4 regions of the Ornithinibacillus proteolyticus genome follow, and region 1 is predicted to be linked to each of the others. Evidence: riboswitches for the same ligand, from Rfam matches in the RefSeq annotation. Region 1 holds a riboswitch; each other region holds the start of a gene.

Evidence for each region. A riboswitch is a leader RNA that binds a small molecule or an ion and turns the genes downstream of it on or off. The one in region 1 is predicted to bind lysine.
Region 2: linked by a shared signal. The riboswitch ahead of nhaC (Na+/H+ antiporter NhaC) and the one ahead of AAIB49_RS18775 (aspartate kinase) in region 1 are both predicted to bind lysine.
Region 3: linked by a shared signal. The riboswitch ahead of AAIB49_RS05830 (Na+/H+ antiporter NhaC family protein) and the one ahead of AAIB49_RS18775 (aspartate kinase) in region 1 are both predicted to bind lysine.
Region 4: linked by a shared signal. The riboswitch ahead of AAIB49_RS06930 (YfcC family protein) and the one ahead of AAIB49_RS18775 (aspartate kinase) in region 1 are both predicted to bind lysine.

Annotation. Positions count from the first base shown of each region.
Region 1 covers NZ_JBCPXV010000074.1:1,589-7,099, forward strand. Annotated here, with positions in the region: gene AAIB49_RS18760 (DUF421 domain-containing protein) at 1-84, shown strand, start outside; gene AAIB49_RS18765 (DUF4279 domain-containing protein) at 399-854, shown strand; gene AAIB49_RS18770 (AbgT family transporter) at 1,078-2,616, shown strand; lysine riboswitch at 2,792-2,969, shown strand; gene AAIB49_RS18775 (aspartate kinase) at 3,091-4,293, shown strand; gene AAIB49_RS18780 (BCCT family transporter) at 4,660-5,511, opposite strand, start outside.
Region 2 covers NZ_JBCPXV010000018.1:65,444-70,954, forward strand. Annotated here, with positions in the region: gene mbcS (acyl-CoA synthetase MbcS) at 1-246, shown strand, start outside; gene nhaC (Na+/H+ antiporter NhaC) at 755-2,134, opposite strand; lysine riboswitch at 2,369-2,541, opposite strand; gene AAIB49_RS10285 (DUF2207 domain-containing protein) at 2,805-4,487, shown strand; gene AAIB49_RS10290 (NAD(P)H-quinone oxidoreductase) at 4,563-5,511, opposite strand, start outside.
Region 3 covers NZ_JBCPXV010000008.1:38,911-44,421, reverse strand. Annotated here, with positions in the region: gene AAIB49_RS05840 (HD-GYP domain-containing protein) at 1-477, shown strand, start outside; gene yunB (sporulation protein YunB) at 536-1,315, shown strand; lysine riboswitch at 1,363-1,538, shown strand; gene AAIB49_RS05830 (Na+/H+ antiporter NhaC family protein) at 1,676-3,211, shown strand; gene AAIB49_RS05825 (sodium-dependent transporter) at 3,523-5,055, shown strand; gene AAIB49_RS05820 (MetS family NSS transporter small subunit) at 5,057-5,158, shown strand; gene AAIB49_RS05815 (M23 family metallopeptidase) at 5,369-5,511, opposite strand, start outside.
Region 4 covers NZ_JBCPXV010000010.1:53,869-59,379, forward strand. Annotated here, with positions in the region: gene AAIB49_RS06925 (M20 metallopeptidase family protein) at 933-2,096, opposite strand; gene AAIB49_RS06930 (YfcC family protein) at 2,350-3,750, opposite strand; lysine riboswitch at 3,942-4,119, opposite strand; gene cydS (cytochrome bd oxidase small subunit CydS family protein) at 4,190-4,297, opposite strand; gene AAIB49_RS06935 (cytochrome d ubiquinol oxidase subunit II) at 4,309-5,334, opposite strand; gene AAIB49_RS06940 (cytochrome ubiquinol oxidase subunit I) at 5,337-5,511, opposite strand, start outside.

The DNA.
Region 1 (5,511 bases):
GAAACCAATAATCAATCACCAGATAATATTTTCACTGAAACCTTAAAATACAAAGCTGATGATATACCTAAACATTTACAATAAGTACTTTTTTTTCGTGACGATGCTAAGACAATAGTTACAAGACGTTATAGATTTGCAGATTGATTAACCTTCATTTGATGAGGGTTATTTTTTTAGGAAAGTAGGAAAGTATTTTCGAGTATAATAGCACTTTTTACCATCCCTTTCCCTTATTAATTAAAGAAGGAGATTTGAAAATTTTGTCGAATATAGGATAACAACGGGATAGGGGCAGACCATTATAAAAGAAAAGAAAAAATTATATGATACAGGTTGGAAATTAATTAGACACGTAGTAGTAGCGCTAAGCCTATAGAATTTTAGGGGTGGTTCATATGTTTAAAGATACATCAATTGAGATTTATTTTTCCCTTTCAAGTACAGAGCCTGAATGGGATTTTCCACTTTCAATAGTAACAGAAAGGTTAGGAATTAACCCCACGGAAACGATAAAATTAGGTGAGTGGGTAAACATAAACAATCCTAAGATAAAAAGACAACACACATTTACCGAATGGGTATACAGTACAGGTATAGTTGAAACCTACGATTTCGAAAAGTTAATGAAAGAAGTAGTTCATGTCTTTAAAGATAAAGTGGACATTATTAACGAATTAATAAGAGAATTTCAAATAGAACCTAAGTTAAAAGCAGTTGTTTATGTAGAAGAAGGGCTTTCTCCTGGATATGTCTTGGAGTTAGAAGTAATGCAATTTGCACTTAACATAGGTGCAGAATTTGAAATTGATGACTATATTTCCGGCTTTGTAGAGGATACCGACGAAGAATAATAAAAAGTAAAGTACTCATCTAAAAGGTGAATAGTTTAAGAATTGTTAATTAGTGGAAACCATTTAATATTAATTTGAAAAATAGGCTAGAACCTGTTATTATGTCATTTGTGCATTTATTTTATGAAATGATAGAATGTGTTCACCCTGCTTATTAATCTGAATTTTCAGAAATGAGTTTAATTTACAACAACAGAATTAGCATTTAGGAGGACTATTTTTTATGGCGAAAAAAAGAAAGGGGCTATTTCAAAGCTCTTTAGATAGGATTGAACTAGTTGGGAATAAACTGCCCCATCCAGCAACATTGTTTGCAATTTTGGCACTTTTTGTTATTCTGCTTTCGGCGGCTTTACAACCATTAGGTATTAGTGTTGAACACCCTGGTGAAGAAGGAACGACAGTAGAAATCAAAAACCTTTTAAGTGCTGAGGGAATACAATATATATTCACAAGTATGACAGATAACTTTATCGGCTTTGCTCCATTGGGTGTTGTCCTACTGACGATGTTAGGAATAGGAGTGGCGGAGCGTACAGGGCTTATAAGCGCACTTCTTAGAGGATTTGTATTATCAGTACCTAATCGATTCATAACGTTAGGATTAGTCTTTGCTGGTATTATGTCTAGTGTGGCATCTGATGCAGGGTATGTTGTATTACCACCACTAGGAGCACTTATTTTTGCTGCAATTGGTAGGCACCCACTAGCTGGTCTGGCGGCCGCATTTGCTGGTGTTTCTGGAGGATTTAGTGCTAATCTATTATTATCTGGTACGGATGCGATGTTAGGGGAGCTGACGATTGCAGCAGCTGCAATAATTGACCCAGCATATGCAGAGACAATGAACATAGCAATGAACTGGTTGTTTATTTCTGTTTCGGTATTCGTATTAACATTTGTCGGTGCGTGGGTTACAGAACGAATTGTAGAACCACGACTTGGCGCCTATAAAGGTGATCAAAAAGAAGAATTGGAAGGTCTTCAAGCAATTGAGAAAAAAGGTCTAATCTGGGCTAGTATTACAGTGGTAATCGGTATCGTACTTGCGATGTTGCTTGTAGTTCCACCAAACGCACCGATGCGCGGTTTAGAGGGCGATGCAATGGAACAAATAATTCGATCGCCATTTATGAGTTCATTAGTACCAATTATTGCTATACTATTTTTTATTCCTGGTATAACATATGGAATTGTTACCAAATCCATTCGAAGCGATAAGGATGTTGCTAGCCAAATGTCAGATACCATGGCATCTATGGGAACATTTATTGTGTTGGCATTTACAGCGGGACAGTTTGTAGCATACTTTAATGAAACAAATATCGGACTAGTTATAGGTGTTTATGGTGCGGATTTTCTAGGGAGTGTTAATTTAACTGGTATTCCGTTACTTATTCTATTTATTTTGATTACCGCATTTATTAATTTGTTTATCGGAAGTGCTTCTGCAAAATGGGCGATGATGGCACCGGTCTTTGTACCAATTATGATGCAGCTTGGGTATTCACCAGAGTTAACACAAATGGCATATCGTATTGCAGACTCTTCTACGAATATCATTTCACCATTGATGACTTATTTTGCAATAATTATCGCATTTGCACAGAAATATGATAAAAAAATGGGTATTGGTACGTTAATTTCCACAATGGTTCCATATTCTATATTCTTCCTAATTAGCTGGATGATTATGCTTATTGTCTGGATGCTATTAGGACTACCACTTGGACCAGGTGGACCATTAGAATATCATCCTTAATCATTTTTAAAAAGCATTGCTTCATTAGAGGCAATGCTTTTTTCGTTACAAAACGCTATGGAAAAAGAAGGGATATTGAGAAATAGGCTATTATCTAAAAATAGTTTGATAAACTTTTAAGCTATTGGTTTACAATTCGGCGAAATTTTCATATACTTACAATATTAATTGAATACTAACTGGATGAGGTGCGAATGTCATCAGTAACTTACTATATAAATCTGCAAATTGTAGTAAGCGAAAGGGGCCTTTGCCGAAATAGAGCTCTGTTTGCAGACAGGTCTCTGTTGGATTGTATATTAAGAGTATGCAGTCTGTCATTATTCTTTGAATAATGGAGTGCTTCCACTTGTACATAGGACAGATCATGAAACAAGTCGGAATACTCGGCTTGTTTTTTTGTTGTTGGGATAATACTATGCCCAATTTCTGACCATCTTGGAGGTAGCAGCATCCGTAGAAAGAAGGAAGATTATGAAACGAAATGTACTTAAATTTGGCGGTACGAGTGTTAGTAGTCTAGAGAAAATTAAAGGTATAGCAGGCTACTTGAAGGACCGCGTGAGACAGGGAGAACAGCTAGTAGTAGTCGTTAGTGCAATGGGGAAGACAACAGATGAACTATTGGAACAGGTGAGTATGATTACTCAATCACCTAACGAACAGGATTTGGCTGTCCTCCTAACAACCGGTGAACAGCAGACCATCTCCTATCTATCTATTATTCTAAATGATCTAGGAGTAAAATCTAAGCCTCTTACAGGTTACCAAGCTGGTATCGAAACAGTTGGCCATCATTTAAAGAGCAAGATTTCAAAGATTAATACTAAGCTTTTTGAGCAACTCTTTGAAACATATGATGTTCTTATCGTCGCTGGTTTCCAAGGATTTAATACGGACAATGAAATTACTACACTTGGCCGTGGAGGATCTGATACGACAGCGGTAGCACTTGCAGCAGCAATTCAATGCCCATGCGAAATCTATACAGATGTGGCTGGGGTTTATAGTACCGACCCGCGAATCTATCCTAATGCTAAACGGTTACAAGTAGTTTCATATGAGGAAATGATGGAGATGAGTGCGCTTGGTTCAGGTGTTCTCGTATCTCGAAGCGTAGAAATAGCAAAGAATTTCAATATTCCTATTTACTTAGGTAAAACACTGTCAGATGAGAAAGGAACTTGGGTTATGTCAACGGTAGAAATGATAGAGAAAAAAGCGGTCACAGGTGTTGCGATTGATCAGGATATGATTCATGTGACATTGAACTATCCTGAGAATGATATACACCTACTTGATAGAGTATTCATCCATTTGGAGCAAGAGGAAGTTAATGTCGATATGATCTCACAGATCACGAACAATGAAGGATTACAATTATCCTTTACGATGAAAGACACGGAAGAATATCAAATCCAGAAAATCTTCTCCCATCTAAAAGAAGACTATCCTGAGCTCTATTTCAAAATAGAAAACCAATTTGCTAAAGTATCCGTTATTGGTTCAGGAATGCGTGACATGACGGGGGTTGCCTCCAAAGTCTTTCGTACATTAATTGAATCCGATATTCCATTTTATCAGGTCACGACATCAGAAATCAGCATTTCTTATGTTTTAGATATCGAAAATGGGGAAAAAGCAGTACTACTTTTGTGCAAAAGCTTTGATCTATAGTTTTTTAGCGGTGCATGCTAGTGGATTTCATCTAGGGGTTCTTGCTTTCCTATTTAAGAGGTAAGAGGCTGGGACAAAAGGTTCTAATCAAAGGAAAAACCGAACATCGTTCACATACTTCACTTTAGGAATATAGTTCGCTGTCACTTCTAGTACAAGTGCGACAACTTCATGAGGGGCCTGGCCTCATGCGTGTCCTATCCTCTCAAAGGAGTCTAGGTATATTTCCGGAGCTAGTATCGTTTATAGTTCGGTTTTCCATATAGAGCCTTTCATTCTGGCCCAATCTCTTTTAGTGTTCACTTATTAATAATGTTATGGTAAGACATATTCGTCTATAAAGTTCTTATTTTACAACTTCTACCTTCACGTCTTTGTAGATTCAACTGAAGGTACTATATGTTGTTCTTTTGCCATCTGCTTTACAATTTTTGGTGCACTCCATAGTGGTGGAAGGAGCAATATCGATACAGGTACTGCTGTTACAACGATAAAGTTTTGTAATGCTTGTATACTACCTTCCCCAATTGTGAGTAGTACGACGGATAATATACCGAATAAAACGACCCAAAAGACTCTCATCCACTTTTGTGGTTGATCTGTACCTTGTAAGGTTACGGCTACTGTATAGGAAATGGAATCCACTGTAGTCGATACAAACACTATACTAACGATTAAGAACCCAATAGCTATCCATAATCCCATTGGTAGTTGATCCATAATTGCCATTACGGTCGCAGGCATTCCACCAGCATCTAATGGGGTTGAAATGGAACCAGGATTTGCTAGTTCATGTGATAATCCAGTACCACCAACAACGGCAAACCAGAAATTACTAACTAATGGAGCAATAATAGATACAGCTATAATAAGCTCTCTTATCGTACGACCACGCGATATTTTACTAATAAAAATAGCCATCATTGGTGCATAGCCTAGGAACCAGCCCCAGAAAAATACTGTCCAATAACCAAGCCAAGCTTGATCTGCACGATATAAATTCATTTCGAAAAAATGCTGTAATTGAAAAGCTTCCGCACTAATAAAAGAATCTATTAAAAACATGGTTGGACCAATAATGAGAATAATTGCTGTTAATAATACAACAAATATAACGTTTAAACGACTTAAGAACTGAATACCTTTGTCAACTCCACTTGCTACTGATATAGCAGCAATAAGGATTAGTGCGCCAACAACGATAATATTCGTAGCCAA
Region 2 (5,511 bases), on a different contig from region 1:
GAATGTGCTGTCATCGCTAGTCCAGATGAAATTCGTGGAAATATCGTGAAGGCATACGTTGTTCTACAAAGTAACGTGGTAAATAAAGGGGAGAAGTTAGTGAAAGAATTGCAGGATCATGTGAAACAATTAACTGCTCCATATAAATATCCAAGGGAAATTGAATTTATTGATGAACTACCGAAGACATCATCAGGTAAAATCCGCCGTGTTGAGTTAAGACAGCGTGAAAAAAATCAAGCATAAGAATAAACTTCCATCTATTGAGGTACTATCCTTTAAAGATGGAAGTTTTTTAATAGAATGAGGGAGGGAAACGGAATAAGATAACAGAGTGAGTGCGTCAGGGTCCTAAATGACGACTGAAAGCAGAAAAAGGTAATAGATAGAATGCCTCAATTCCCTACATGAGGAAAGGGTTAGAAAAAGGTAATAGAGAGAGCACTCCAGTACCCTAAATGAGGGAGGAAAGCGAAAAAAAGGGTACAGAGAAATCCTCTATACCCAAAATAAAGTAGTAAGCAAAGGCGGTGTCAAATAAAGTGTGTAAGTTTAAATACACTCCAGGGTTAGTTCTTAAATATGAATATTACCCTTGGAATTGAATGGGATTTATCCGGTGATGATGAGTTTTACGGTATAATTTTAGTGTGGTTGAGACAAATCGTTTTAATTCCAATTTTATATAAAGGGAGGAACAATCCCTCGCCACTATAACGTGATAAACCACTAATCACGGTTCTTCACTAGGTTACTATTCCCCCTTATTCCCTTGCACCTTCGTAATGCCAATTCCACTAAAGATATAAATCAAAGCAAAGATTATTCCAAGATAAGTCATCGGAGCATAAAGGAAGAATTCTCCAGTTGATACTTGTAGTGTTTCCGCTACAAATGCTCCTGTAACGCCCCATGGGATGAGTGGAGCTAGAGCGGTTCCAGTATCCTCCATCGTACGAGACCAGTTTTTACGATGTAGACCAAATTTGTCATATAGTGGGCTTATGATTGGACCGATGACAGCGTATGTCACATAATAACTTCCGGTAATGGTGAATAGAATACCGTGTAGAGCTAAACTAGAGCTCATCATAGCCTTACCGCTTTTAGCTAGTGCGACAATTTTGTCTAAAAGAATATGAACAACTCCGGCTGATTTTAATGGGGATCCAAATACCGCAGCACTAATAAGCAAAGCAACGGTACCCAACATACTCGACATTCCGCCTCGTTGTACAATCTCATCCACGATTGGTATGTTTGTTGCTTGAGAGTACCCATTATTTAATGCTGAAAATACTTCCAAAACATCTCTTCCTTGGAAAATAACCGCCAATATACATCCAGCAATAATACCTACACCGAATACAGGGAGTGTTGGCTTTTTAAAATAAATTAAGAGTAAGACAAGTAGTGGTGGAATAATTAATATCGGGTTGAGATTAAAATTCTCGCTCAACGTGGATAGAATCAGATTCACATTCTCGCTATTCTCGATTTGCCCACCGAATTGGAAGCCTAGAATCAAATAAAGGACTAATGAGATAAGATAACCTGGAATCGTTGTCCAGAGCATATGTTTAATATGGTCAACAAGCTTCACCCCAGCCATGGTTGGTGCCATAATCGTGGTGTCAGATAAGGGAGAGAGTTTATCTCCAAAGAATGCCCCAACTACAACAGCTCCAGCCGTGTAATGTACCGGAATACCAAGACCTAGCGACACACCCATTAAGGCAACCCCTACTGTACCAATGGTTCCCCAGGAAGTTCCTGCCATAATAGACATAAACGAACAGACAAGTGCAGTAATAATTAAGAAAAAGGACGGGTCAATGCTTACCAAGCCATAATAGACAATTAATGGAATGGTTCCAGACAGCATCCAAGCACCGATTAACATCCCCACAGCTAGCAGTATCAAAATAGCTGGAAGCATCGATTTAATGGTTTCAATTAAGTCTTCTTCTATCTTTTCCCAGGATATTCCCCAGATAAGTGATAAGGTGATCACGACTACCCCAGCTGTAATGAGTGTAATAGTGGTAGGGGTTCCAAGATATATGATGCCGCCTAAAACGACAGTAAATGATAACACAAGCAGTAGAATCGCTTTCCAAGTTGATAGTTTCATAGTTTTTTCTCCTTTTTTATGAACTTGCTTTGTAACGATGTATGTAGCCTTTTATAATTCGCACAGTAAATCAAGTGCGCTTTTGTCGACTATTCTCGTTGAGCTAGTTTATTCATTTACCTTACCTCCAATGCCTAAAAAGTAGCCTGTCTTAAAAATGGAGATAGAAAAAAAGACACAAAAAAACAATGACAGAAAATAACCTATCATTGTTTCCAATATGGCATCTTCCATTCGATCAGTAGTTCTCCATGCAGACCTGCATGACAGTATGCCTCTTATTCAAAGACATCCCAGCAATAATAAGATTGACCCTTATTACGCTTCGGCGAGCATTCCTTTCCACAATCATCATCGATGTCATACTCCGATTGATTACTCATAATGTTCGCGCCTCTACCTCACCGACCTGGTAAGGTATTATTAAATTTTTCAACAAATTATACTATACTAGATAATTTGGTATGTTTGCAAGTATTTGGAATCATCAGGGTATTGGATTGTATGCAAGCGGGAGTATGTTAGCATTCTACTATATTGGTAGCTGGTAGGGCTTGTTTTACAACTCCAATTCAATTCGTATAATTGCAATTAGATGTACACCTCTATCTAACATACCTGAAACCAAATCCATCCAACATCCGTATATAAACTAAAGGAGTTGCTTTTTATGAAAAAACTGATCGTTACGGTCATTTTCCTATTTACCTTTTTCATTTTTGTAGAGCCAGCATTTGCCGAAGTGGATTATGTTATTAAGGATGTTCAGATAGATGCCTATTTAATGGAAAGCGGGGATGTTGCGGTAAAAGAAAGGTTCACGTATGATTTTGAAGGTGAATTTAATGGTATTACTCGCACGATAATTCCGAAGAAAGGTAACGCTATTGAAGATTTTGTAGCAAGTGAAGCTGGATCGCCATTGAAGGTAGAAAAAGAGGATAGCGAATATAAAATCTATCGAAAAGGTAATGAAGAAACGGTAACGATAGAACTCGGTTATACGATTATGAATGGGGTAGAGGTGTATCAGGATGTTGCCCAGTTCTACTGGCCATTTTTTGATAGTAGTAATGAATCGGTATATGAGAACATGACGATTTATGTACATCCACCTGCTAGGGCGGTTCAGGTTACGGCTTATGGTTATGATGAAGCATATGATACAGCAGAAGTAACAGCGGATGGTGGTGCCGTATTTTCATTAGGTTATGTGGAAGATGGGAAGAATGGGGACATTCAAGTAGTATATGATGAGACACTTTTTGGTGCTGCTCCATTAACCAGTGAAAAAATGATGAAAGATTCGATTCTGGAACAAATAGCAGATAATGAAGCTAAGCTAGCCGCGTTCCAGGATAGGAAAGCATGGTTAAATCGTATCGCTCCTTATATAGTTGGTGGCTTTGGACTATTTCTTGTTCTATTGCTCTTCGTCAGCATACGGCAAAAAATGGAGCTAAAACATGATGTGCAACGCCGTATAAAAGAGGAGTTAACGATACCTAAGCTTAACATGAGCATACCAGCAACAATCTATTATACTAATTCATTCACACCGAAAGACCAGTTACTAACGTCATCTTTATTAGAATTAGTTCGGAAAGGTTATGTGCGAACAAAAAATCAAGAAACGTTCTTGTTAGTCGATCGTTATACCGAGTATGACCATGAGTACATGTTAATCAACTTTTTATTTGATACGATTGGTAATGGAAAAACATTTAGATTTAAAGAACTGCAAACATTTTTAGAGGATGAATCGAATCATAATGATTACAACAAACATGTTCAAGCATGGATATACGCAATAAAGCAAGAAGTAAAATCGAAAGAACTTACTAAAGCAAAGAAAGGCTTTAGATGGACGGTTGCCCTCTTGAGCTTGCTACTTGTTCCATTAGCCGTTTTCTTTGGTATTCATGAACTGTTTATGTGGATGGCAGTTTCTATTATTCTGTTTCTTGGATTACTTGCTTTTAGTATTTTTTACAATCCGAAGACATTAGAAGGTGCGAAGATTTGGGAGGAATGGAAACAGTTTAATAAGAACTTCGATAGAATACCACCCAATCAATTGGAGAAATGGAGCACAGATGAGCAAATCATCGCTGTTAACTATGCATATGGTATGAATGATAAGGGAATAAAAATATGGAATAACCCAATATTCACATCGAATAAAAGCATGGATTCATCGAACGTTATGATGTATCTGCTTCTTGCATCAACTGCGAATCTGCACTTTAGTGAGGCAGATACGGTTACTGCTGCAACTACTAATTCATCCTCCACGACGACTGTAGGGACTGGTACAGGAGTAGGCGGTGGTGGAGGTTCGGGTGCTTTTTAACCATGTAAAGTGCTTAGTGGGAGGATGCCCACTAAGCATTGTTTTTTTGTGCAATAGGGTAACGTGCACATTTGTTTAGCTTGATGAATCGACTTTTAAGATGATTTTCCCGATGTTTTTATTCTCTTCCATGTGTCGATGTGCTTGTTGAACATCCTCAAAAGCAAAGACAGAATCGACAATCGGTTTAAGCTGTTTGGATTCAAATAGTTCTATCGTAGCTTGGGAAAAATCAACTGTTAGCTTCGCCTTATATTCATCACTTCTAGGTGTCAGTAATGTGCCTGTTAGTTGAACTCGTTTGCTCATTAGTTCCATCAAGTTCACTTCTACTTGTGCTCCCCCAAGGATACCAATTAATACCCAGCGACCATCCACCTTAATACTAGATAGGTTTTTGTTCCAATAGGATGCACCGACAAAGTCTAGTATCAGATCGACCCCTTGACCATCGGTAATGTGCGATACTTCCTCAGAAAAATCCTTTTCCTTATAATTGATTCCGTAATCTGCGCCTAAGGATTGTGCAAAATCTAGTTTTGCTTTTGAGCCAGCTGTTGTGATAACGTTTGCTGAAGAAATCTGTTTTGCCAGCTGAATTGCTGCAGTTCCGACACCACTTCCGCCAGCATGGACAAGTACGGTTTCCCCTTTGTTCAGGCTACCTAACCAATATAAGGTTTGATATGCGGTTAGAAATACTTCTGGAATGGCCGCTGCCTCTTCAAAGGATAAGCCTTCTGGAATAATCATTGCTCGCTCTGCTGGCATGATTGCATATTCTGCATACCCTCCACCATTCACAAGCCCCATCACCCGAGTACCGACTTTTACTTCTGTATTCGGTCCGACTTCTTCCACGATACCAGCTACTTCAATTCCTAGAATGGGATTCGTCATATAACCGGTCCGACCTTCACGATTAAGAATATCCGTACGATTAATTGCTGCGGCTTTTACATTAATTAATAGTTCACCTTCACGGGGTTCTGGCTTCGGTACATCTGTCACATGTAATTGTTCC
Region 3 (5,511 bases), on a different contig from region 1:
GGGTATGAGCTATTAAGGAAGAATTATAATTATTCCGCTGTTGTAGCACATTGTGCATACCAGCACCATGAAAGAATAGATGGTAGTGGATATCCACGTGGATTAAAAGGCAATGAAATTCATTTGTTTGCCCAAATTATTGGTGCAGCAGATGTCTTTGACGCAGTTACAAGTAATCGGGTATATCGTAAAGCCATGCTTCCTCATGAGGGGCTTGAGCTTCTATATAGTAGTGCTATTAATCAATTTGATATTCGAATTATTGAGGCTTTCAAAAACAGTGTGGCTGTTTATCCTAATGGAATTTCAGTTGAATTAAATGATAAACGACAAGGTGTTGTCGTTCATCAGAACAAACATATTTGTGATCGACCTATCATTAGAATTTTGAAAGAAGAGGAACGAGAGGTTGAACCATATATGATTGATTTATCAAAACAATTGAATATCATGATTACGAAATGTAATCTAATCTAAAAATTTAGTCCTACCCTCCTTAGAACAAGCATAGAATTTGTACTGAGGAGGTATTTTTATGAGAAGGCATCGAATCGGTTTTAAAGGTGGAAGAACAACACCTCCATCGCGATATATATTAATGATTTCATTTATATTAGTTATTGTGATAACGTATTTTAGCTTAGAATTTATAGATAAGAAAATAACCCCGACCATCATGGAAGTTGCCGAGACAAAAACAAGGGAATTTGCCACTAGAGGTATTAATTCTGCAGTTAAGTTTGCGGAAGAATATACGTTTGAAGATGTAGCGATAACAGAAACAAATGAGGCTGGTTATATATCGATAGTTGGTTGGGATTCCTCTGTTGTTAATAAAATCAATCGAGCAGCAACTGACCGTGTGGAAGAGTTTTTTCATAGTATGAATCGAGGAACTCCTCCCCAATATAGCGACCCTCTTGGAGAACCAGACGTGTATGGGGATACGGTGGAAGAACTTGTTGACCGTGATCCGACCGTAATCGAAATACCAATAGGCCAAGCAACTGGGAATTCTATATTAGCTAATTTAGGTCCAAGATTACCGGTAAATTTAGAGCTAGTAGGTAGTGTTGAGACAGAATTAATAGAGGAAAAAGAACAATTAGGGATTAATAATGTCTTTGTTTCACTCTATGTTCAGGTAGAGGCAGATGTCCAAATTGTTATACCATTTACAACGGAAGTGACAAAAGTAAGTACTAGAATATTGATTGACAAAAACTTAGTAATGGGTGAAGTACCAGAATTTTTTGGAGGTACAAGTGGGAATCCATCTATCGCAGTTCCGAAAGAAGACTTGCAAGATGATTAAAATCATAGTATAGTATATTCATAATTTCATAATAAACCTTATCAGATCGGTGAGGTAGAGGTGCGAACAAGATGAGTAATCAATAGGAGAATGACAACGATGATTATTGATGAAAGGCTCGTTTGCCGAAGCGTAATAAGGGTCGAACTTATTATTGCTGGGGTGTCTTTGAATAAGAGGCACACTGTCATGCTGGAAATGGGCATGGAGAACTACAGATCGAAATGGAGGATAACGTATATGCATAAGCAATGATAGGTTATTTTCTATCATTGCTTTTTTGTGTAGAAAAAGAAATTTTGACAAGCGTATCTCCATGGTCACACAGCACATACTAATTACATCAATGGAGGTAGTAATATGGAAGGAACAATTTATTCTCTTATTCCCGCAATTATTATGCTTGTTTTAGTTTTATTAACAAGAAAGGTACTCTTGTCATTAGGAGTAGGAATTGCAGTAGGTGCATTATTGATTCACGATTTTTATGTGTGGGGTAGTATAAAGGAAATCTGGGGTGCATTTTATGGGATATTCATCTCAGATGGAGCACTTAATACTGGCGGCCTTCAGTTAATCGGATTCTTACTTTTATTAGGAATGATGACTGCTTTACTGCAAGCGTCAGGAGGCAGCAGAGCCTTCGGTAATTGGATGGTGGCTAGAATTAAGACACGAAGAGGGGCACAGCTTATGGCTCCGATTTTAGGTATTATTATATTTATCGATGATTATTTTAATGCCTTAGCTGTAGGACAGATTGCAAGACCTTTAACAGATAGACATAATATTTCACGTGCAAAGCTAGCATACTATATCGATTCAACTTCAGCACCAATCACGGTTATATCACCGATTTCTAGCTGGGGAGCTTATCTCATTGGAGTTGTTGGTGGATTAGTAGTAATGACAGGATTACAGCCATTAGAGGCATTTATAAGAATGATTCCATATAATCTCTATGCAATTGGCGCATTATTACTTGTTTTTATAACGGCCTTCTTTAACTTAAATATTGGACCAATGAAAAAGCATGAAAATCATGCCATAACAACTGGTGAAGTTATTCCTAAAGGAAAAACTGTTCCAGGAGATTTAACGAATGCATTCAAGCCAAGTGCAAAGGGAAGCGTTTATCATTTAATAATTCCGATCATTGTTTTATTAATTACGACGATAAGCTCCATGATAATCACTGGAGCAAGAGCAAGTGGTGACACGGTCACAATACTTTCTATTTTTGAGAATACGAATGTTAACTTCTCCTTATTTATTGGTGGTATTGCTGCAGTACTCGTTGCCTGTCTATTATATTTAGGGCAGGGAAAACAAGAGACGAAGACGGGGATTGTATTAGTAGAAGGTATTAAAGCAATGCTTCCAGCTATCTATATTCTATTATTAGCGTGGATGATTGGTTCGATTATTTCTACTTTAGAAACAGGTGAATATCTAGCAGCAGTAGCTGAAAATGCTAATATTAGTCCTAGTATTTTACCAGTCATTTTCTTTGTTATTTCAGGTCTGATGGCGTTGTCCACTGGTACTTCTTGGGGAACATTCGGAATTATGCTGCCAATCGCCGCTAATGTCATGGCAATTGCAGATCCGGAGTTAATTATCCCATCATTAGCTGCAGTGCTGGCTGGGGCAGTATTTGGAGATCATGTTTCACCAATATCGGATACAACGGTTCTTTCTTCAACTGGAGCAGGCGCTAATCATATTGATCACGTGATTACGCAACTACCATACGCATGTATTGTAGCGGTCGCTTCCATTATCGGTTATATCTTAATTGGGGTAACAGGTAGTCTTTTAGTAGGACTATTAGCTACGATTGGTATCATTATTCTAATAGGATTAATCGTCTATACACTTAATAAGAAGCAGTAAGTATAATGTAATCGAGAAATAATCTAGAGTTTAACACTATCTTTAATAATGTCACATGGTAGATTTACTCTACCTTGTGGTGTTATTTACGGTAGAGTTAAACTCTTTTTTTATCCATAAATTCCCAAATTTTCAATAAACAAAAAATTTAAAAAATACTTTGACATAAGTAAAAAGTACCGTTATAATACAGACAAGTTCAGTAATTTCAGAAAACTAACACAACTGAAATGGCTAGAATAGCTATTCACCTGACTTATTAACACTTTACATAGTGTAATGAGAAAAAAATAACATGAGGAGGTCTTTGAATGGAAACACGTTCTCAATGGGGGACAAGAGCTGGGTTTATTTTGGCTGCAGTTGGATCTGCTATTGGTCTAGGAAACATTTGGCGTTTTCCTGCTGTAGCCTATGAAAATGGTGGAGGAGCTTTCTTAATCCCTTACTTGTTTGCGTTATTAACTGCGGGGATTCCAATCCTTATTATGGAATTTACAATTGGTCATAAACACCGTGGATCTGCTCCATTATCGTTTAGAAGAATGAATAAGAAAACAGAATTTATTGGTTGGTGGGCAGTCTTAGTTGCCTTTGTAATCTCCACATACTACTCAGTTATTATTGCCTGGGCAATGTCTTATTCGGTATTCTCTTTCAATTTAAATTGGGGGGAGGATACAGGTGGATTCTTAATGGAAGAATACCTACAGCGTACGGTTGCACCTGGTGAAATAGGTAGTATGGTTCCTGGTGTATTAATTCCATTACTACTTGTTTGGGTAATCACATTAGGAATTCTTTTTAAAGGTGTTAAAAAAGGTATTGAAATTGCTAACCGTATTTTTATTCCAGCATTGATTGTTATTTTTCTAATTATCGTTATTCGGGCAATTACTCTACCTGGTGCTTTAGATGGATTAGAAGCGTTCTTTACACCAGATTTTAGTAAGATTATGAGTGCAGATGTATGGGTAGCGGCCTATGGGCAAATCTTTTTTAGTTTATCGATAGCCTTTGCGATTATGATTACCTATTCCAGTTATTTACCAAAGAAATCAGATATAACGAATAATGCATTTATTACAGGATTTGGTAACTCTAGTTTTGAAATTCTTGCTGGTATTGGTGTATTTGGAGTACTTGGATTTATGGCAGCACAACAAGGAGTTGGAGTGGATGAGGTAGTATCGGCTGGAATTGGGTTAGCGTTTGTTGTATTTCCTGAAATTATCAACCAATTCCCTGGACTGAATTCGCTTTTTGGATTCTTATTCTTTGCATCACTTGTATTAGCAGGCTTATCATCATTAATCTCCATTACCGAAACTTATGTAGCTGGATTAGTTGATAAATTTAAAATATCAAGAACGAAAGCAGTGGCATTTGGTGGTGGATTAGCAGCACTGATTTCCCTTCTATTTGCTACACAAGGTGGGCTATATTTCCTAGACGCTGCAGATTACTTTATTAATCAATTTGGTGTTGCTTTAATAGGATTAGTAGAAGTAGTGTTAATTGCATGGATTCTAAGACAACTGAAAGGCTTAAAAGAACATGCGAACGAAATTTCTGACATAAAGCTGGGCTCTTGGTGGACGATAAGTCTAACTATTATTACGCCATTAGTATTAGGTTTTATGATGGTTAGGTTATTAAAGCAGAATTTATTAAAGGAATTTAATACTCCTACTGGTAACTATGAGGGGTTCTCCGATGCATTCATCCTTTGGGGTGGTTGGGCCGTAGCAATTGGAGCATTAGTAATTGGTATTATACTGGCCGTAACAAAGTGGAAAAAGCCCTCAGTAGAAGATGAATCTCTCAAAAAGGAGGCACAATAAGATGAGTTGGATTATTTTTATGATACTATCTATTGTCATTGTTTGGGGAGGTTTAGCAACAAGTATTTGGTGGGCAGTAAAAACAGCGAAGCAAGGAAAATAATGTAAAATAAATGTTTGAGGAAAAGGCTAAGGACATAACTTAAGAAAATTAAATGTAAAACCGAATGATATACAATACTAGCTCCGGAGCGTGGTCATTGCTCTCATTCGGTTTTTCCTTTAAGATAAATTCTTTTGTCCCAGCCTCTTCCTTTTTCATACTGCCAGTTAGTTGTTTAGAAATGGTTACTTTGGACTTTTTACTTTTTAACTATTTTCTATTCTTTGCCATTCTTTCCCATTTTCGTAAATATGGATAAGGATCAAAGGACCATTCGCTGTATCCATTATCTTTGTACATTCCATAATGCAAATGTGGTGGGAACTTTCCAGATGTACCAGGAGGTCCATATC
Region 4 (5,511 bases), on a different contig from region 1:
AATTATAATGCTAGAATATGAAGTTTATATGAGATACTTGTAAAAAAAACTTCATAGCATAATAGAAAGAGCTACTAGCTCTTTTAAAGTTTGGGGTGTACTTGATCCTTCTATGGAATTACTCCGCTGGCACGAGTAGCATTCCCCCCCACCTTATTCAGTCTCGTTTCATGGAATATTCCATCTACCCAATCCATACATTTGGTTGGTTCCAGAAAGAAAGCGGAAAAAGGGTACAGAGAATGTCTGTCTGTTACCTTTTTGAGAGATTGATGCAAGAAAAGGGCACAGAGAGTGTTCGTCTGTTACCTTTTTGACTGATTGATGCAGAAAAAGGGTACAGAGAGCGGGTGTCTGTTACCTTTTTGACTGATTGATGCGGAAATAGGGCACAGAGAGCGTCTGTCTGTTACCTTTTTGACTGATTGATGAGCAAAAGGGCACAGAGAATTTCTGTCTGTTACCTTTTTGAGAGATTGATGCCGAAAAAGGGCACAGAGAGTGGCTGTCTGTTACCTTTTTACAAGATTGATGCGGAAAAAGGGTACAGAGAGCGGGGGTCTGTTACCTTTTTGAGAGATTGATGCGGAAAAAGGGCACAGAGAGTGGCTGTCTGTTACCTTTTTGACTGATTGTTGCAGCAAAAGGGCACAGAGAGTGTTCGTCTGTTACCTTTTTGAGAGATTGAATCAGAAAAAGGGCACAGAGATCGGGTGTCTGTTACCTTTTTGAGAGATTGATGCCGAAAAAGGGCACAGAGAGTGTGCATCGATGCCCTTTTTGAGAGAATGAAGCAGAAAAAGAGAACAGAGGGAGGCTGTCAGTGCCCTAAAAAAGGAAAGATTCTCTCCTAAAGTAAGGACTGTACCTCCCTCTAATAGATAAAAAAAGCACTAAGACATCATAAGATGCGCCTTAGTGCTAAAGTAGTTTTATTTTGTTACCAACGAAAGAAACATCTTCCCAATATTAATAATCGCACGTTCATCTACATCGAACTTCGGATGATGATGCGGATAATCACCAGCTAACGCCTCACTTCGACCACCGACAGTAAAGTAAACAGCGGGAATTTCCTTCGTATAAAAGGCAAAGTCCTCACTACCCATCATTGGTGCATCCGTCGATAGGTTCTCTTCACCAAACAATCCTTTAGCAACTTCCTCTACTCGCTTTGTCTCTTCCGGATCATTATAAATAGATGGACAATCTTTAATATATTCATAATCTACTTTCGCGCCATTTTGTGCACAGGTAGATCGTGTAACACTTTCCAATGCTTCCTCAATGATTGTGCGTGCCTCTTCATCAAATGTACGAACTGTTCCTTTTATGACCGCTGTATCTGGAATAATATTATTTGCTTCCCCACTAACAAATGAACCAACCGTTACAGCTGCTGCTTGTTGTGGATCAACACGGCGACTCACGATTTGTTGCAAATTAACGACGAGTTGACTACCTGTGACTAGTGGATCAACCGTTAGATGTGGCTGTGAACCATGTCCACCTTTTCCATAAATCGTAATATTAAAATCATCCTGTGCAGAAGAGAAGTAACCTTCTTTCACACTTACTGTCCCTAAATCTTCCGTAGACATCACATGGGCACCATAAATGACATCAACACCGTCCAAACAACCATCCTTAATCATCGGTACTGCTCCACCTGGGGTAGCTTCTTCAGCAAACTGATGAATGAATTTCACTGTTCCAGGAATCTGATCCTTATATTCACTTAATACTTTAGCAACCCCAAGTAGTGAAGCAGTGTGTAAATCATGTCCACATGCATGCATCACACCGGGCACACGAGATTGAAAGGCAAGTCCGGTTTCCTCTTGAATTGGTAAGGCGTCAAAGTCCGCACGTAACGCAATCGTTTTACCAGGTTTACCACCCTTTAATGTTCCAACGACACCTCTTCCGCCGACCTCTGTTCTCACTTCGATTCCTAGACTTTCTAAATATGCCGCTATCTTTTTAGGCGTATTCACTTCCTGATGCGAAAGCTCTGGATACATATGAAAATCACGACGAAGCTCCACTAACTCTGGATAAATTTCTTCTAATCTAGTAAATAATGATTCTAGCATAGTATATTCCTCCGATGTCTTACTGGTTAACTCGTTTATAAATATGTTCTATCTATTATACCCTTTTTGATAAAATTCTGCCCTATTTCTCTCTCCCCAAAAGTGGGTGATGGATGGAATAAACCCTTTATCCCAACCCATCACGAGCACTGATGAACGTAGCTATTCTTCCTGTTACTATCTTACAATCTGTCCATGTAAGTTTAATCTCACACGGACAATTCCCTCTTACTTGGTAGCCTTATAAAACTACTTACCAAATAAATAAATGCGCTACCGTTACAAATATTGCCCCTAGAGCATATTGAATTAATACTAATGGTAGAATCCATTTCAACCATTTAATCCAAGGAATTTTCGCGAGTGCTAATGAAGCCATTAGCACACCAGCTGTCGGTGTGAAAACGTTCGAAATTCCATCACCATATTGGAACGCAAGTACTGCAGTTTGGCGACTAACCCCTAATAAATCACTAAGTGGAGCCATAATTGGCATACTAATTGCTGCCTGTCCACTTCCAGAAGGAACAATAAAGTTTAATACACTTTGTACGACGAACATACCAATAGCTGCAAGTGCTGTAGGTAAGTCCGCAACTAGATTGGAAACAAAATAAAGAATAGTATCAATCGTATTAGAATCTTGTAGAATTCTTAAAATACCATATGCAAAGCCAACAATTAATGCCCCTTGTACCATTTCTTCACAGCCTTTTACAAAGGCATTAGCAATCTCATTCATTCTAAATCTAGCAATAATCCCTACAACAATCCCCATGATGACAAATAATGCTGCGATTTCAGTAATATACCAACCTTGTGTAATAACCCCTACAGCAAGTCCAACTAGTGTCAGCGCAAGAACAACTAAAATTGCTACCTGGCGCTTTGTTAGTCCTTGACTACTTTGATCATCAAGGCTAATATCACGTTTTTTATCTTCTTCATACATTAAGCTGATAGTCGGATCTTTTCTTACTTTTCTTGCATAGATCATCACATAAGCAATAGCTACAGCAACAAAGATAAGCCAGAAAACAATACGAACTCCCATTCCAGAGAATGTTGGTAAGCCAGCAATTCCTTGGGCAACTCCTACAGTAAATGGATTCATAAACGCCGATCCAAAACCAGCATATACCCCAACTAATATCATTGCTGTACCTGTCATCGAGTCAAATCCCATACGTAATGCAAGTGGTACCGCAATTAAAATAAATGGAATAACTTCTTCTGCCATTCCCCAAGAACCACCGCAAATCGCTAAAAATAGCATAATAACTGGGATCAAAAAGATCTCTTTCCCATTTGGTTTTTTCGTAAGGGAACCAAATGCTGCTTCGATTGATTTCGTTGCAGCTAATATTCCAAACGAACCACCAACGATAAAGATAAAGAATATTATCTCCGCTGCATCAACCATTCCTAGATGCAACGATTCAAATAACTGCATAAAGCCTGTTGGGGTAGATTCAATTGTTTGATAGGTTCCATCAGCTACAATCGTACGACCGTTTTCATCTACTACACGCTCATATTGTCCTGCTGGAATTAAGTAAGTCGTAATAGCTGTAATAATCATTAAGCCAAATAAAATAATAAAGCTATGTGGAAATTCAAATTTTTTCCGTGTTTTTGGTGAGTTTTTGCTCATGATGCACATCCCTTTCTATAAATAACTTTTTTGGGTGTGCATAGAAAACTTGAGAGAGGTATGATTGAGGTCTTTTGTTATGAGTAACGTTCCGCTAGCTGGGGTATAGCAAACGAACAAGACTAAACAAAAAAGACAACGAATAGGAAAATAACCTACCATTGTCTTTACACAATACGTTATCCTCCATCCTGATCAGTAGTTCTCCATGCACTAAAATTGCATGACAGTATGCTTCTTATTCAGAAGACACACCAGCAATAATGAATTTGACCTTCATTACGCTTCGGCAAATAATCCTTTCAGGCAATCCTCATCGATGTCATACTCCGATTGCTTACTCTTATTACCCGCACCTCTACCTCATCGAATGACAAGGTTCAATATGAAATTGAAATATAGTTCACTATATTACCAGAATAAAGCGATTTGTCAACTCTTACTTTTCCTTACCGATATCCACGTCCCGTAGCACCCACCAAAATGCCACCACTATTCCAGCAAGTATCACTAGAAATGGTGCAATAAAGATTAAAAATACATCCATAAACCATCACCTCAATGTTCCTGTTTTGATTTTCCACTGACATACTCCTTATTAAACAAGAAAAGCCGAAGCAATAAATATAACGATGGAATCAATAGAGCCAGCCCAGCAATAAATGCAATGATAAGCGCAATGGCCATCGCTTCATTCGTAAAACTGTCATACAGGGTTACATGTGGATATAATAAATACGGATAATGTGAAATACCATACCCATAGAAGGCAAATGCAAACTGTCCAATGAGAAGAACAAAGGCTACCCCATAGTTCTTCCTTCTCCAAACAAGCCACACCGTCCCCACAAATAATAATCCTGAAATGACAAACATCCACCAAAGCCCTAGAAGACGGTCATAATGTTCTGGATTGTGAAATCGAAGCTCATAAATAATTCCACCAGCAGTAATAATCGTTGGCAATGCCCAGATTAAGGCATAGCGGCGAAGTAAAGCGGTTGCGGGCTTGTCCTGTGCTTTATTCGCATACCAGGTAAGGAATACGGCAGAAATATAAAGTACACTTGAAATACTTAACACGACAATACTCCAAGTCAATGGGCTACTAAACAACGCCCAATAATCGAGAACCGGATTCCCATTCTGCATCAATACAAAACCACCTTCCGATATTGTCAATACAATGGATAATGCACTAGGCAAGAGAAGTCCGGATAATCCATACATGAATGCATAGCCTTTATGGGAACGAGAGCCGTATGTTTCAAATGCATAATAAGAACCCCGAATCGCTAAAAGTACAATCGCAATACTTACCGGTACAAGTAATGTTGTCCCATAATAAAATGCCGTTTTCGGAAAAAATCCAACAACACCAACGAAAAAGAAAACCAGAAATACATTGGTCACTTCCCAAACGGGTGATAAATAACGCTGGATGATTTTCGTTAAAATATGCTGTCTATTCGTAAAGAGACCATAAGCATTGAAAAATCCTGCTCCGAAGTCTATCGATGCAATTAAAATATACCCGAAGAGAAATGTCCATAGTACAACGATTCCGATAATCTCTAGGTCTATACTCATGATGGAACATCTCCTTTTCGTTCTGCTAGTTCTCTTTCCACCGGGTTCTTACGGAACATTCTGGTCAAAATAACAATAGATCCAATCCCAAGAATTACGTACAACCCGCAGAATAAAAGAAGCATAATATCCACATCTCCATTGGTTGTCGCTCCTTCTTGTGTACGCATA